Regions from separate parts of the Aciduricibacillus chroicocephali genome, predicted to be linked through region 1. Evidence: riboswitches for the same ligand, from Rfam matches in the RefSeq annotation. Region 1 holds a riboswitch; each other region holds the start of a gene.
The links. Region 1 has a riboswitch for thiamine pyrophosphate ahead of thiT (energy-coupled thiamine transporter ThiT). Riboswitches for the same ligand answer to the same signal wherever they lie in the genome.
Positions count from the first base shown of each region.

Region 2: linked by a shared signal. The riboswitch ahead of thiC (phosphomethylpyrimidine synthase ThiC) and the one ahead of thiT (energy-coupled thiamine transporter ThiT) in region 1 are both predicted to bind thiamine pyrophosphate.
Region 3: linked by a shared signal. The riboswitch ahead of QR721_RS12720 (thiamine phosphate synthase) and the one ahead of thiT (energy-coupled thiamine transporter ThiT) in region 1 are both predicted to bind thiamine pyrophosphate.
Region 4: linked by a shared signal. The riboswitch ahead of thiW (energy coupling factor transporter S component ThiW) and the one ahead of thiT (energy-coupled thiamine transporter ThiT) in region 1 are both predicted to bind thiamine pyrophosphate.

Region 1 covers NZ_CP129113.1:1,984,753-1,987,888, forward strand. The annotation lists gene QR721_RS10350 (GntP family permease) at 1-730, shown strand, start outside; gene thiT (energy-coupled thiamine transporter ThiT) at 1,231-1,839, opposite strand; TPP riboswitch at 1,928-2,027, opposite strand; gene QR721_RS10360 (MFS transporter) at 2,290-3,136, shown strand, end outside.
Region 2 covers NZ_CP129113.1:840,632-843,767, forward strand. The annotation lists gene proB (glutamate 5-kinase) at 1-300, shown strand, start outside; gene QR721_RS04405 (glutamate-5-semialdehyde dehydrogenase) at 322-1,584, shown strand; TPP riboswitch at 1,697-1,812, shown strand; gene thiC (phosphomethylpyrimidine synthase ThiC) at 1,965-3,136, shown strand, end outside.
Region 3 covers NZ_CP129113.1:2,484,215-2,487,350, forward strand. The annotation lists gene QR721_RS12710 (thiazole synthase) at 1-381, opposite strand, end outside; gene thiS (sulfur carrier protein ThiS) at 383-586, opposite strand; gene QR721_RS12720 (thiamine phosphate synthase) at 583-1,200, opposite strand; TPP riboswitch at 1,304-1,411, opposite strand; gene QR721_RS12725 (putative bifunctional diguanylate cyclase/phosphodiesterase) at 1,470-3,050, opposite strand.
Region 4 covers NZ_CP129113.1:965,603-968,738, reverse strand. The annotation lists gene QR721_RS05085 (AAA family ATPase) at 1-125, opposite strand, end outside; gene QR721_RS05080 (exonuclease SbcCD subunit D) at 122-1,312, opposite strand; TPP riboswitch at 1,518-1,620, shown strand; gene thiW (energy coupling factor transporter S component ThiW) at 1,703-2,212, shown strand; gene thiD (bifunctional hydroxymethylpyrimidine kinase/phosphomethylpyrimidine kinase) at 2,219-3,016, shown strand; gene thiM (hydroxyethylthiazole kinase) at 3,022-3,136, shown strand, end outside.

The DNA.
Region 1 (3,136 bases):
TGATGATGCAGATGATATTCTTGATTATGAAGAAGTCGTAAAGTCATTTGGCAAAATGCCATCAGCATTCGCTTCATTCTTGCCAATTGTCTTGCCAATCGTTCTAATCGGTCTTGGTTCTGTAATTAGCTTCTTTGAAATGAAAGGAAATGCAGCGGCGTTCTTCAGCTTCCTTGGCCAGCCGGTCATCGCTCTAATTGCCGGTGTCGTCGCAGCACTCTTCCTATTGCCAAAGTTGAACGAAGAAACTTTGACAAAATGGATCGGCCAATCATTGCTTGACGCTGCTCCAATTCTCTTGATCACTGGTGCTGGCGGTGCATTCGGAACGATCATTAAGGAAACTGGTGTCGCAGATGTCATCCAGTCATGGAATCTAGCTGGTTCACTAAGCGGCGCATTGTTCTTGCTCATTCCATTTGTTATTGCCGCTGCCTTGAAGACTGCACAGGGCTCTTCAACTGCTGCACTTGTCATCACATCTTCCCTTGTTGCTCCTCTGTTGCCGCAGATGGGTATTGAAGGTGCTGTGCCGCTTGCACTTGTCGTCATGGCAATCGGTGCTGGTTCTATGACAGTCAGCCATGTCAATGACAGCTTCTTCTGGGTCGTTACAGAATTTAGCGGTATGAAAGTAAAAGATGCCTACAAAGCTCAGACAATGGCAACATTGTTGCAAGGCGTCGTTACAATCCTGTTCACTATGCTGCTTTGGATCATTCTTGTTTAAATAAAATAAAAAGAGAGACTAAGACAGAAATGTTTTAGCCTATAGAAAACCCGAACTAAGGCAAAAAATAAAATTGCCTTAGTTCGGGTTTTTCATTTTCGAGTATTGATTCTCAAAAGTATTTTGAGGTAAGCCGTCGCTACGAAAATAATGCTCGCTTTCCTGCGGGCAAGCACTGAGCCATTTTGGCGCAAGCGCCTCACCGTCTCAGTATGCTTGTTCTTCCCGCGGGAGTCTCGCATTTTTTCTACGCTATGTCCAATGTTCTATCTAGGATTGAAGTGGAAGGCGACGACTCCAACGGGAATAGCATGAGGTGAAGATAAATATTCCAGGCGTTCTTGCCTGGAATTTAGCTGAAGCCATGCCCGTGGAAAGCGTTCGCCTGCAGCGGAAATCCGGCGGTTTGCAACCGATACCTTACCATATTGTAATCTGATTCTTTGTGCGTCTCTTACATATGCAATTTTAGTTATGAACCAGCCTATTTTATCATTTTCTTATGAAGCACTCTTGCTAACTGTGGACAGTCTTTTCGCTTTTGCTGATGTAACAAGACGCATGCTTGTCGAAAGCATCAAAACAATAAGAACTGCACACGCAAGAGTTGAGAAGAAGAAAGCGACACTATTTGCTGTAAGTGAGAAAATGATTGGTGATTTCCCAGCATCAATGGCAGCTTTTTTGAAGAATATAACACCAGCTACAAAATGCCAGAAGTATCGTGCTGCTCCACCTATAAAACAGCCGAGCACTACGTAGATAAGCGCAACTCGAGTTTGCCCTTTCGCAGCTGACCGCTTGATCAGTCCGCTGAATAGTCCTGCAAGTCCGACTGAAGCAAAAGCAAGTCCATATTCAACGAAGGCTTGAGCCGGTGACAATATCCACGCATCTCCAAACATAATTTGCATCATTTCCCATAGGAAACCTGCGATAACACCGGATAGTACTCCCCATCTGAATGCAACGATGAAAACAGGCACCATGGCGAATGAAATCGAAATGGATGGACCAAATTTCAAAGATGGGATTGCGATATCAATTACTAAAGCAAGACTGGCAAAAATAGCCGTCTCAATCATCGCCTGCAACGGCAATTTCCTCATAAAAAAACCTCCCTGGTATATTTAGCGCACCATAGGAGGGATATGTCTTCAGGATACTTCAAGGCACATGCCTAGAAAAAAGCATGCATTTTCAGTATCACCACATCCCTGCGCTAGTCCTAACTAACAGGTTCAAAGGGTCAGAACAACATGTTCACTCTCAGCTCATGGCTCCCCTTGTGGAAACAAGTTAATGATTGTCCTCATTATATTATATTGGTCCACAAATGAAAAGCTGAATATTCAGCCGGCAGACTTAAAAACAATTTTCCTTATCCTTTTCAAAACAAAAGCAATATTTATTTCGTATAACGAATTTGATATTGTATTTAAAGCATAATTAAGGATTCAAAATTTGAAATCTGCATTTTATTTTCATTTTTCCGTGTTCGCCTATCCTTGAACTTCCTGATAGAATTAGAAGCGGATATTGAATAGGAGGACATGTTTATGACACAAGCAACGACAGCACCAGCTCCGAATGAACCGCTGTACAGAAGGGCTGTCTATACGTTCAGCTCGGCACATTTTCTGAATGACTTATGTACGACAGGCCTTGTGCCCGCACTGATCGTTATGTACAAAGAGGCACTGAATTTAAGTTTTACTGAATCTTCATTAATTGTTTTGATATCGTATCTTACTTCTTCTATTTCTCAGCCATTTTTCGGCATGCTGACGGACAGGACGCCACGTGTATGGCTTTTCACTGCAGGGGTATTCTGTACAATTGGCGGCTTGGCCATGACAGGTGCTGCTACATCTTTTGGCTGGCTCCTCATTTTCGTCGCCATTTCAGGTTTCGGTTCAGGAGCTTTTCATCCTGAAGCTTCGCGTGGGACACATCTTGCATCTGGAACTCATAAAGGGCTTGCGCAAGCTATATTTCAAGTGGGCGGTAATGCAGGACAAGCTTTTGGCCCACTGATGATTCCGCTCCTTTTGATTCATACAGGGCTTCGCGGCCTGCTTTGGCTAATTCCAATCGCTTTTCTCTCCTTATTGCTGACAGCCCCGATGCTCGGCTGGATGAAGGAGAAAGTAGCAGATGCTGCATCAAAGAAAAAAGAAATCCGTGGACGCAATAACATTCCTGGGGCCATTCTTCTAATTAGTGTCATTGTCCTACGTTCTTGGTGTCAGCTTGGAGTAGTTGTCTTCCTGCCGTTCTATATGACACATCTCTCACTTGCGGCTTCAGAGACACTTAATTTTGTTTTTGTCGGAGCCGGGGCACTTGGAACTTTCATCGGTGGCATCTTCTCTGACCGAATCGGGCTGAAACGGCTTATGATTG
Region 2 (3,136 bases), 1.1 Mb from region 1:
AAACAATGGATTTGGATCCACTCGGATGTGTCCGGAAAAATCTATATCGATGACGGTGCGGAACGAGCACTTCTTGACAAGGGAAGTAGTCTTCTGCCGGCTGGAATCTATGATTTCAAAGGAACTTTTGAGAAGGGTGATATAGTCGATGTCTACGGTAAGAGCGGTCTTCTTGGCCGAGGTGAGGTCCGATGCTCTTCCGAAGAACTGACTCAGGCGATGGGCAAGCGGACAGATGAGCTTGTTCTGCATCTGATCGAAGTCATTCATAGGGATGAATGGGTGCAAGCGATTCACTAATCAGAAGGGGGAATATTCATTATGACAAATGTGCAAACGAATGAAGTCAGGGAAAAAGGTGCGCTAGGTAAACGCGCAAGCTTTATTCTGAATGGCAAAACGACAGAAGAAAAAAATGAAGCACTTGCCAAGATTGCTGACCAGTTGATCAAAGATCAGGCTGCAATTATTGAAGAGAATAAGAAAGATTTGATTTCGGGAGAAGAAAAAGGCCTTCCAACGTCAACGCTTGATCGAATCATGCTTGATGAGAAGCGTATTGCGGATATCGCCGAAGCTGTTCGTCTCTTGATTCAACTCGAAGATCCTATTGGAGAAACTTTGGAATCCATTGAGAAAGAAAATGGACTGCGTATTTTTAAAAAGCGTGTGCCGCTCGGTGTTGTTGGTATGATTTATGAAGCACGCCCAAATGTAACAGTCGATGCAGCAACACTTTGCCTGAAAACAGGAAACGCGGTCATTTTGCGCGGTAGTTCCTCTGCAAAGTATTCCAATATGGCACTTGTGAAATCGATTCAGACAGCATTAGCTGAGACATCCATCCCTGTAGATTCAGTTCAGCTCATTGAAGATACGTCTCGCGAAACAGCTAAGGAACTATTCGACATGAAGGAATATCTTGATGTGCTCATTCCGCGTGGTGGTAAGAACCTTATCGACCTTGTTGTTCGTGAAGCGACTGTTCCAGTATTGGAAACAGGAGCAGGTAACTGTCATCTTTATATTGATGAAACTGCTGAATATGAAATGGCTGAAAATGTTGCCATTAATGCAAAAACACAGCGTCCATCTGTTTGTAACGCGATTGAAGGTCTCGTCATTCATAAAGATTGGGTCAAGGAACATGGCGCTAAACTTTTGAACGCCTTGAAATCTCATGGTGTACAGGTTCATGCAGATGAAGCGGCACATTCTGTCTTCCCGGAAGCAATCGTTGCGACTGAAGAGGATTGGGGCACAGAATATCTGGATATGGAGCTTTCCGTCAAAACAGTTTTCGATGTTGAAGAAGCGATCGAACATATTAACAAATATGGCACGAAGCATTCAGAAGGAATCATTACGAACAATCAGGAAAATGCTGAGAAATTTATGAGCAGTGTTGATGCGACTACTGTATATCATAATGCGTCCACACGTTTCACTGATGGTTCGGAATTCGGTTATGGAGCGGAAATCGGCATCAGTACACAGAAGCTTCATGCTCGCGGACCAATGGGTCTTCCTGCTTTGACATCCACTAAATATTACGTATTTGGCGAAGGCCAGATCCGTTCATAATTAATGAATTGGGAGCTTGGATTTATTACAGGCTCTCTTTTTGTATGATTTTTCCTGAATTTCATTTACCTGATGTATAATCTATGCTATGGTAGAGCTAACTGAATGATAAACATTCTGCTGGGGGTGCCCGTGAGCCGGGCTGAGAGGGACATAGCGTTTGAAATGTCTCAACTCTTGGAACCTGATCTAGTTTGTACTAGCGTAGGGAAGTGGAGCACGGTATTGCCAATGGTGTCTTTCTTAAGGGGACATTTATCGATTTTGCATGCCATAAAGTGTATATTTCCACAGGTTCCGTTGATTCGTCAATGGAACCTGTTTTATTTTCCATCAGATCAGGTTCAATCAACGATTCTCATATTTGGAGGGATTAGACGATGAACCAGGTAAATGAAGAAAAGATCGAATTCAGGAAGCAGTTTCCGAATAGCCGGAAAGTATATGTAAAAGGAAGCCGAGAGGATATTCGAGTGCCGTTCCGGGAAATCTCACTTTCAGATACAGTGACGGATTACATGACAATGAAGAACGCACCGATCCGTGTCTATGATACAAGTGGTCCGTATACAGATGACGAGGCTGTTATCGACATACATAAAGGAATAAGCAGACAGCGTGAAAAATGGATTGAAGAACGCGGAGACACAGAGCTGTATGAAGGGCGGAAAGTGAGACCTGAGGATAATGGCGGGAAGGAAGTCGTCTTTTTCCAGAATGAGTTCAAGCATCGTCCGCGCCGGGCAAAAGCGGGCAGAAATGTTACGCAAATGCATTATGCAAGGAAAGGAATCATTACCCCAGAGATGGAATTCATCGCTATTCGTGAGCAGCTTGATCCTGAAATTGTCAGGGAGGAAGTAGCGGCAGGTCGAGCTATTATTCCATGCAATATTAATCATCCGGAGAGCGAGCCGATGATCATCGGCAAACGTTTCCACGTGAAGATTAATGCCAATATCGGAAACTCCGCTGTCAGTTCATCTATTGAAGAAGAAGTAGAGAAAATGACATGGGCCACACATTGGGGAGCGGACAATATTATGGATCTCTCTACTGGCAAAAATATTCATGCGACACGGGAATTCATTATTCGCAACTCACCTGTTCCAGTCGGGACAGTTCCAATTTATCAGGCACTGGAAAAAGTGAATGGAATTGCGGAAGATCTCACTTGGGAAGTCTACCGTGACACGTTGATAGAGCAGGCAGAACAGGGCGTGGATTACTTCACGATCCATGCTGGAGTGCTCCTCCGTTATGTTCCGATGACAGTCGGCAGAACGACAGGCATTGTATCAAGAGGCGGTTCAATTCTAGCTCAGTGGTGCCTTGCCCATCATGAGGAAAATTTCCTTTACGAGCATTTTGAAGACATCTGCAAAATTTTGAATCAATATGATATTTCCGTCTCTCTTGGGGATGGCTTGCGCCCAGGTTCAATCGCTGATGCGAATGATGAGGCGCAATTTGCAGAGCTTGACACATTGGGAGAACTGACAAAGATTGCGTGGAAACATGATGTACAAGTGATGATTGAGGGGCCTGGCCA
Region 3 (3,136 bases), 500 kb from region 1:
AACGGTGAAACCTTCTTTCACCAGTTCTTCCGTTGCTTTTAGTGTCTCGACAGGATTGGGCAACAGTGTATGCGGGCAGCCGATGATTTCGACCTTGATCATATCGCAAATTCCTGAAGCACGTGCAAGCTTGGCAATTCTAATTGCTTCCTCAGCAGTCTTTGCACCTGAAGTGTTCGGCAGCAAGCTCACTTTTTCCAAATCAAGTCCTTCAAGAAAGTTCTGTTCATCCGGATTGTTAATATCAAGTCTCCGAACTGCAAATGTAAGGATTTCTGATTCAGATACTTCGACTGCTTCCCGCTGAATCTCCGAGGTTGCATATTTCCCCGTTCCAAGCAACAGCCTGGAGTTGAATTCTTTTCCGTTAATCTGAAGCATCTCAACCGCCTCCTACAAATTGCACCATCTCTATTTTATCCCCATCTGCCAGTCTCGCTGAGGCATGGGCAGACTTTACAAGGATATTCCCATTGTGCTCTACGATCATATGAGGATTGGATATGTCCAAGTGAACTGCCAGCTGTTCTATTGTCGCTATATGTTTCGGTACTTCGACTTGATTTCCGTTAATAATCAATGTCAAATCAGTTGCCCCCTCTTTTCCAAATGATTTCGATATGAAATCGCAGCCTGAACTGGTTTTTCTGCTCCCATGATGCCTGAAAGTACGGCTATCCCTGATGCACCACATTCGATTACTCGTTGAACATTTTCCAGCTTAATTCCACCAATCGCAATGACCGGTACTGTAACAGCTTGGCAGACACTTTCCAACTGCTCCAGTCCCCGCGGTTTAAGCCCCGGCTTGGATTCTGTCTCAAAAACATGTCCAAAAATCAGCCGGTCCGCTCCGAGTGCTTCCGCCTCTCTAGCTGCTTTAACAGAATGGACAGAGCAGCCGATTACAAGCTGTTTGCAGCGGGCTTGGATGTCAGGGAGCAACGTCATCTTATGCTCAGGAAGATGGATACCTCCAGCGTATTCACATATTTCATCAGATGGCGTACCATTGTACACGAGTTTACTCTGTGATATGCCGGATTCGCGAAGTCGCAAAATTATCTCCGCTGCCATATAGGAGGACCAATTCCTTTCCCTTATATGAATCCAATCAACTTGGGGAGCTACTGCTATAGCTATGCTTTCCAGTTTTTCTGGACATTGTTTTCCCGTTGAGATCGTATGCAGTTCGAGCATAATCTGACCTCCCATCCACAAATATTAAAAAGCCACTACCCGGGGCTAACCTCGGATAGTGGCTCAAAGAAGTGCAGAAGGCAGAGTTGCCCAGCACATAGTTCTCATCATTGCACCACTTTCCTCCGCTGGCATCATCCAGTTCAGGTTCAAAGAGTTCCAGAACAATTCGTCCCGGTCTCAGCCTTTTCAGGCACCCCTAGTGATTTCATTCAATTTATTATGTAGTTCTCAGCTTCATTATATCATACTTTTCTGAAAACAACATTTTAAACAGCGTGTTCTTGCTCGATCATTCTCACAATTTCTTCTGGAGGAACCGGACGGCTATACAAATATCCTTGGCCATAACGGCATCCGTATGCTGTAAGCTCTTCAGCAATATGCTGTTCCTCAATCCCCTCGGCAATGAGTTCTACACCTAGATTCTCACCAAGCTGGATGATTGTCTTTACAATCGGGCGAAGCTTGGGATTAGTATCCATGAAACGGACAAAAGCCTGATCAATCTTCAAGTGGTCAATCGGCATTGCGCCAAGAACGCTAAGTGATGAATAGCCTGTACCAAAATCATCAATGGATATCTTGACTCCGAGCTCTTTCAAGTCATTGAATATTCTTTTAGACTCATCCAAGTTCTGCATAAGTGACTCAGTCACTTCAATTTCCAAGGCTTCAGGACTGAGTCCATTCTTCTTTAATTCTGAAGCGACAAACCCGGGAAACTTCAGCCTTTTCATCTGGATTGGTGAAACATTGATTGCCATGACTAAATGGTGTCCTTGATCCTGCCATTCACGAAGCTGTTTACATGCTGTTTTGACAACCCATCTGCCAAGCGAGATGATTTCCCCAGTTTCCTCAGCAATCGGGATAAATTCATAAGGTGAGATCAGCCCCAATTCTGGATGCACCCATCTCGCAAGCGCTTCCACCCCAATAATTCTTCCACTCTCCAGTTCAACCTGTGGCTGGTAATGAAGGACAAACTCATTTCTTTCCGCCGCTCTTCTTAATCCGTTCTCTAGCTTCAATTTGCGTGCAGAAGCTGCAGCAAGTTCAGGATCAAATAGCTGATATTGGTCCCCTCCATTTGCCTTCGCAGCCGAAAGAGCCTGGTCTGCCTGTCTGAGCAGAGTTTCAGAATCATCGCTTTGATCCGGGAACAAGGACACCCCAGCGCTTACAGTAACAAAAATTTCTTCTTCATCAATGTTGTAGGATTCCTTAAAAATATCCATGAATGGTTTCTTATGCATCGTTGCATCTGGTATGTCGTCTATTTCCGCCAAAACAACAAATTCATCTGTCATATGTCTGTACACTTGATAATTATCAGGAAGTCTTTCCTTCAGTCGTTCAGCTGCACAGCATAGCACTTTATCTCCAATTGCATGCCCCATTATGTCATTAATCTGTTGAAATCGATCAAGATCAAACAATATGACAGCTAGCTTCTTCGGAGAGCCGAGACGCGTCATTTTTGTAATGCGTTCTTGTATATCTATATGCATTTTTCGTCGGTTAGGCAAGCCCGTCAGCTGGTCGTAATATGCTAAATGGGTCAGCTCATTATTTTTTTCCATGAGCTCATCGTTAATTTCACGCCTTTGGATGACGAGTCGCTCCATTTCTTCCACATACGTATCCATCTTTTTCAGTAGCCACCACATGAAAGGAATGCCCACGATGAGCATGATTGAAGTGTCCAATATTTCATACCAAATATCACTATCAAAATTGAATTGGAAAACTGCCATTACAATCTCTTCCAGAATATTCGGCACAACAATGACCCCTATGATGAAGGAAGTCAATTGGCCTAGTATGTTGTTATAAAACCATTTCATCCCCTTGTCCTCCGCTATGCTGTATTTTTTTATTCTCTAACCTATATATCGGTAAGACTGTTGTTCGATATTATGGCAAAAAAAGA
Region 4 (3,136 bases), 1.0 Mb from region 1:
GTTTTGCCCGCTCCTGTATTACCTGAGATAACATAAAGTCTGTTATCCCCAAGCTCTCGAAAATCAATTATTTCTGTATTTTTATACGGCCCGAATGCCGTCAGTTTCAATGTTAATGGTCTCATTTCGATTCAGCCCCCGCCTTGCGTACCATAACCGTTTCTCTTTCTTCATGAAGCCACTCATCGAGAATCTCTTTAAATAGATCCACAGTTCTGTCTGAAGGTTCATTTCCTTGCACTTCCTTATAAAAAGCTTCGAATCTCTCCATATCGGACATTTCGCTTCTTTTCTTAGCTGAGACCGTTTTGTCACCATTTGCCGAAGTGCTTAAATTGACTCTTTCAACATGCAAACAATTTGGATAGACAGAGCGAATCCTTTCCATTGGTGAAAGAATTGGCATTTCATCAAGCAGTCTGACAAAAACGTAGTCATCACAAATTGGTTGTTTCAGCAGATCATCCATTTTAGCTTCAACAATACGCAGATCACGGCGCGCTTCAAGCAATCTCTTTTCGACTTCTGTGTTTCCATCACCATCAATTTCAACAACGTAATAGCCTTTTTTATGTGTAGCTTCGGATGCTGAGTATTTAAGTATTGAGCCTGCATATCGAATTGTTTCATTTAATACATGATGTGCTTGGTGCAGGTGGCCGAGAGCCGTATAGTTGAAATCAACAAAATGGTGAGCACTTACATGCTCAGCTCCGCCTACAGAAAGGGGACGTTCTGAATCACTAGTATTTTCTTCCGGCTCTCCATGTGGCGTTACAAAAGCATGCCCTACGAAAACATTGCGCGCTTTATCTGACATGGAAGAATAAATCGTCTCACAGATCTTTTTCATTGCATCATCATGAGTACGAATTTCTTCATCTTCAAAGGCAGCTCTGACAACACTAGGATCACAATAAGGAACAAGATGAAAATGAACTTCACCGAATTCGTCCTTCATCACTACTGGCTCTCTCTCTTTTTGGAACTGACCGACGATATGGAAACCATTCTGCTCCATGATTGTACTGCCAAAATGGAGCCTGCTTGGACTGTCATGATTTCCTGCAACGGCAATAACAGGTATTTTCAAATCCAATACAATTTTGTCGAGCACTTCATTCAGAAGTTGCACAGCCTCTGTCGGAGGCACTGCCCTGTCATAGAGGTCACCAGCAATAATAATTGCATCAGGACGTTCATTTGCAGCATCCTCTACGAAACGATCCAATATGTAACGTTGGTCTTCTGTCATATAAAGACCCTGAACAAGTTTGCCAAGATGCCAATCTGCTGTATGAAAAAATTTCATTTGTATTACCTCTCTTTTTTATTAATAGCAAGGAAATTTAGATGAAGTGTTTGAAAGAATTATAATAGATCTAAGGAGGAAATTGCTGAGGATGAATCTATCATAGCAGATACACAAAATCGGAGCAAGCGTTCGTACTATTCTGATTATAGTTTGTTTTTGGTTCATGCCTATGTTATGCTATGGCTGATTAATGAATAAACTATCAAGCTACTAGGGGTGCCCACTATAAAGGCTGAGAGGATACATCCAACCCTTAAGAACCTGATCTGGCTCATACCAGCGGAGGGAAGTAGATGCGGATTTAATTCCGTTCAATTTCGCATACCCTCAAAAGCCGGTTTCAGCTGAAACCGGCTTTTTTATATGAATATGAAAGGATTTTGCCATTTGAAAAGAGTAAATGTAATGGCAGCCCTTGCTGCTCTTATCGCAATCGGTACACTCTGCTCTCAGTTTCTCTGGTTCCCTGCCGGCATTGCAAAAGCATATCCAGTCCAGCATGCAGTGAATGTCATCGCCGCCATCCTGTTCGGCCCCGGTCCTGCTGTTTTGGCAGCTTTCGTAATGGCCCTTGTACGCAATATGCTTGGAATTGGTTCTCTGCTCGCTTTTCCAGGAGGAATGATTGGCGCTTTATTCGCGGGTATCCTGTTCCGATTAAGCGGCCGTCCTTCTTTTGCAGCCATAGGAGAAATTATTGGAACAGGTATTGTTGCCTCATTAGTTGCTATTCCATTCGCGAAATTTTTTATGCATACATCTTTTGGTGTTTTTTTCTTCATGCCATCTTTTCTTATAAGCAGTATTTCTGGAGCGATAATCGGGCTCTTTCTTACTGTCAGACTTCGAAAAAATGTTTTTTCTACAAGTAGACTGACCCAATTCAAAAAGAGGTGAATTTGAATGAAAAACGTAAATTGTACATTAACAATTGCAGGTACTGACCCAACTGGCGGTGCTGGGATTCAAGCAGATTTAAAAACCTTTCAGGAATTAAGAACGTACGGCATGACCGTCATTACTTCTGTTTTGGCTCAGAATACAACTGGTGTACAAAAAGTACTCCACCAGCCAATTGATTTGATTGAAAGTCAGATTAACTCTGTTATCTCTGATATTCCTGTCGATGCTTTCAAAACAGGCATGATTGCCAACCTGGAAATGATGGAACTCCTTGAGAGGAAAATTCCTGAAATCGGTGTTCCCTATGTGATGGACCCTGTAATGGTCGCTACAAGCGGTGATTCATTGATCCATGAAGATGCACGTACTTTCCTCCGTGACAGACTTATGCCCTTCGCTAAAATTGTAACACCAAACATTCCAGAAGCAGAGAGTCTTATAGGCGTTGAAATAAAAACTCTTGATGATATGAAAGATGCAGCGGCAGCAATTGTAAGCCGTTATGGAGCACAATCAGCTCTCGTCAAAGGCGGGCACTTAAATGATCAGGCGGCAGATGTACTGTTTGATGGCAAAACAATGCACACTTTCACTTCCGAAAGAATCAACACGAAAAACACTCACGGTACAGGTTGCACCCTCTCTGCGGCGATAACAGCATATCTTGCAAAAGGCCTTTCACTATATGAGGCGGTAGAACTGTCGAAAAAATATATTACAGAAGCCATTCGTTATTCCTTTAATATCGGTAAAGGCAATGGGCCGACGAATCATTGGGCTCCTCGGATTGAAGGTTGAAGATCATGGAACAGAAAATACTCGATCAAGTACGAGCTCATACACCTCTAATTCATCATCTAACAAATCAAGTCGTAATGAATTTTAGTGCCAATGGCCTTCTCTCTTTTGGAGGCACGC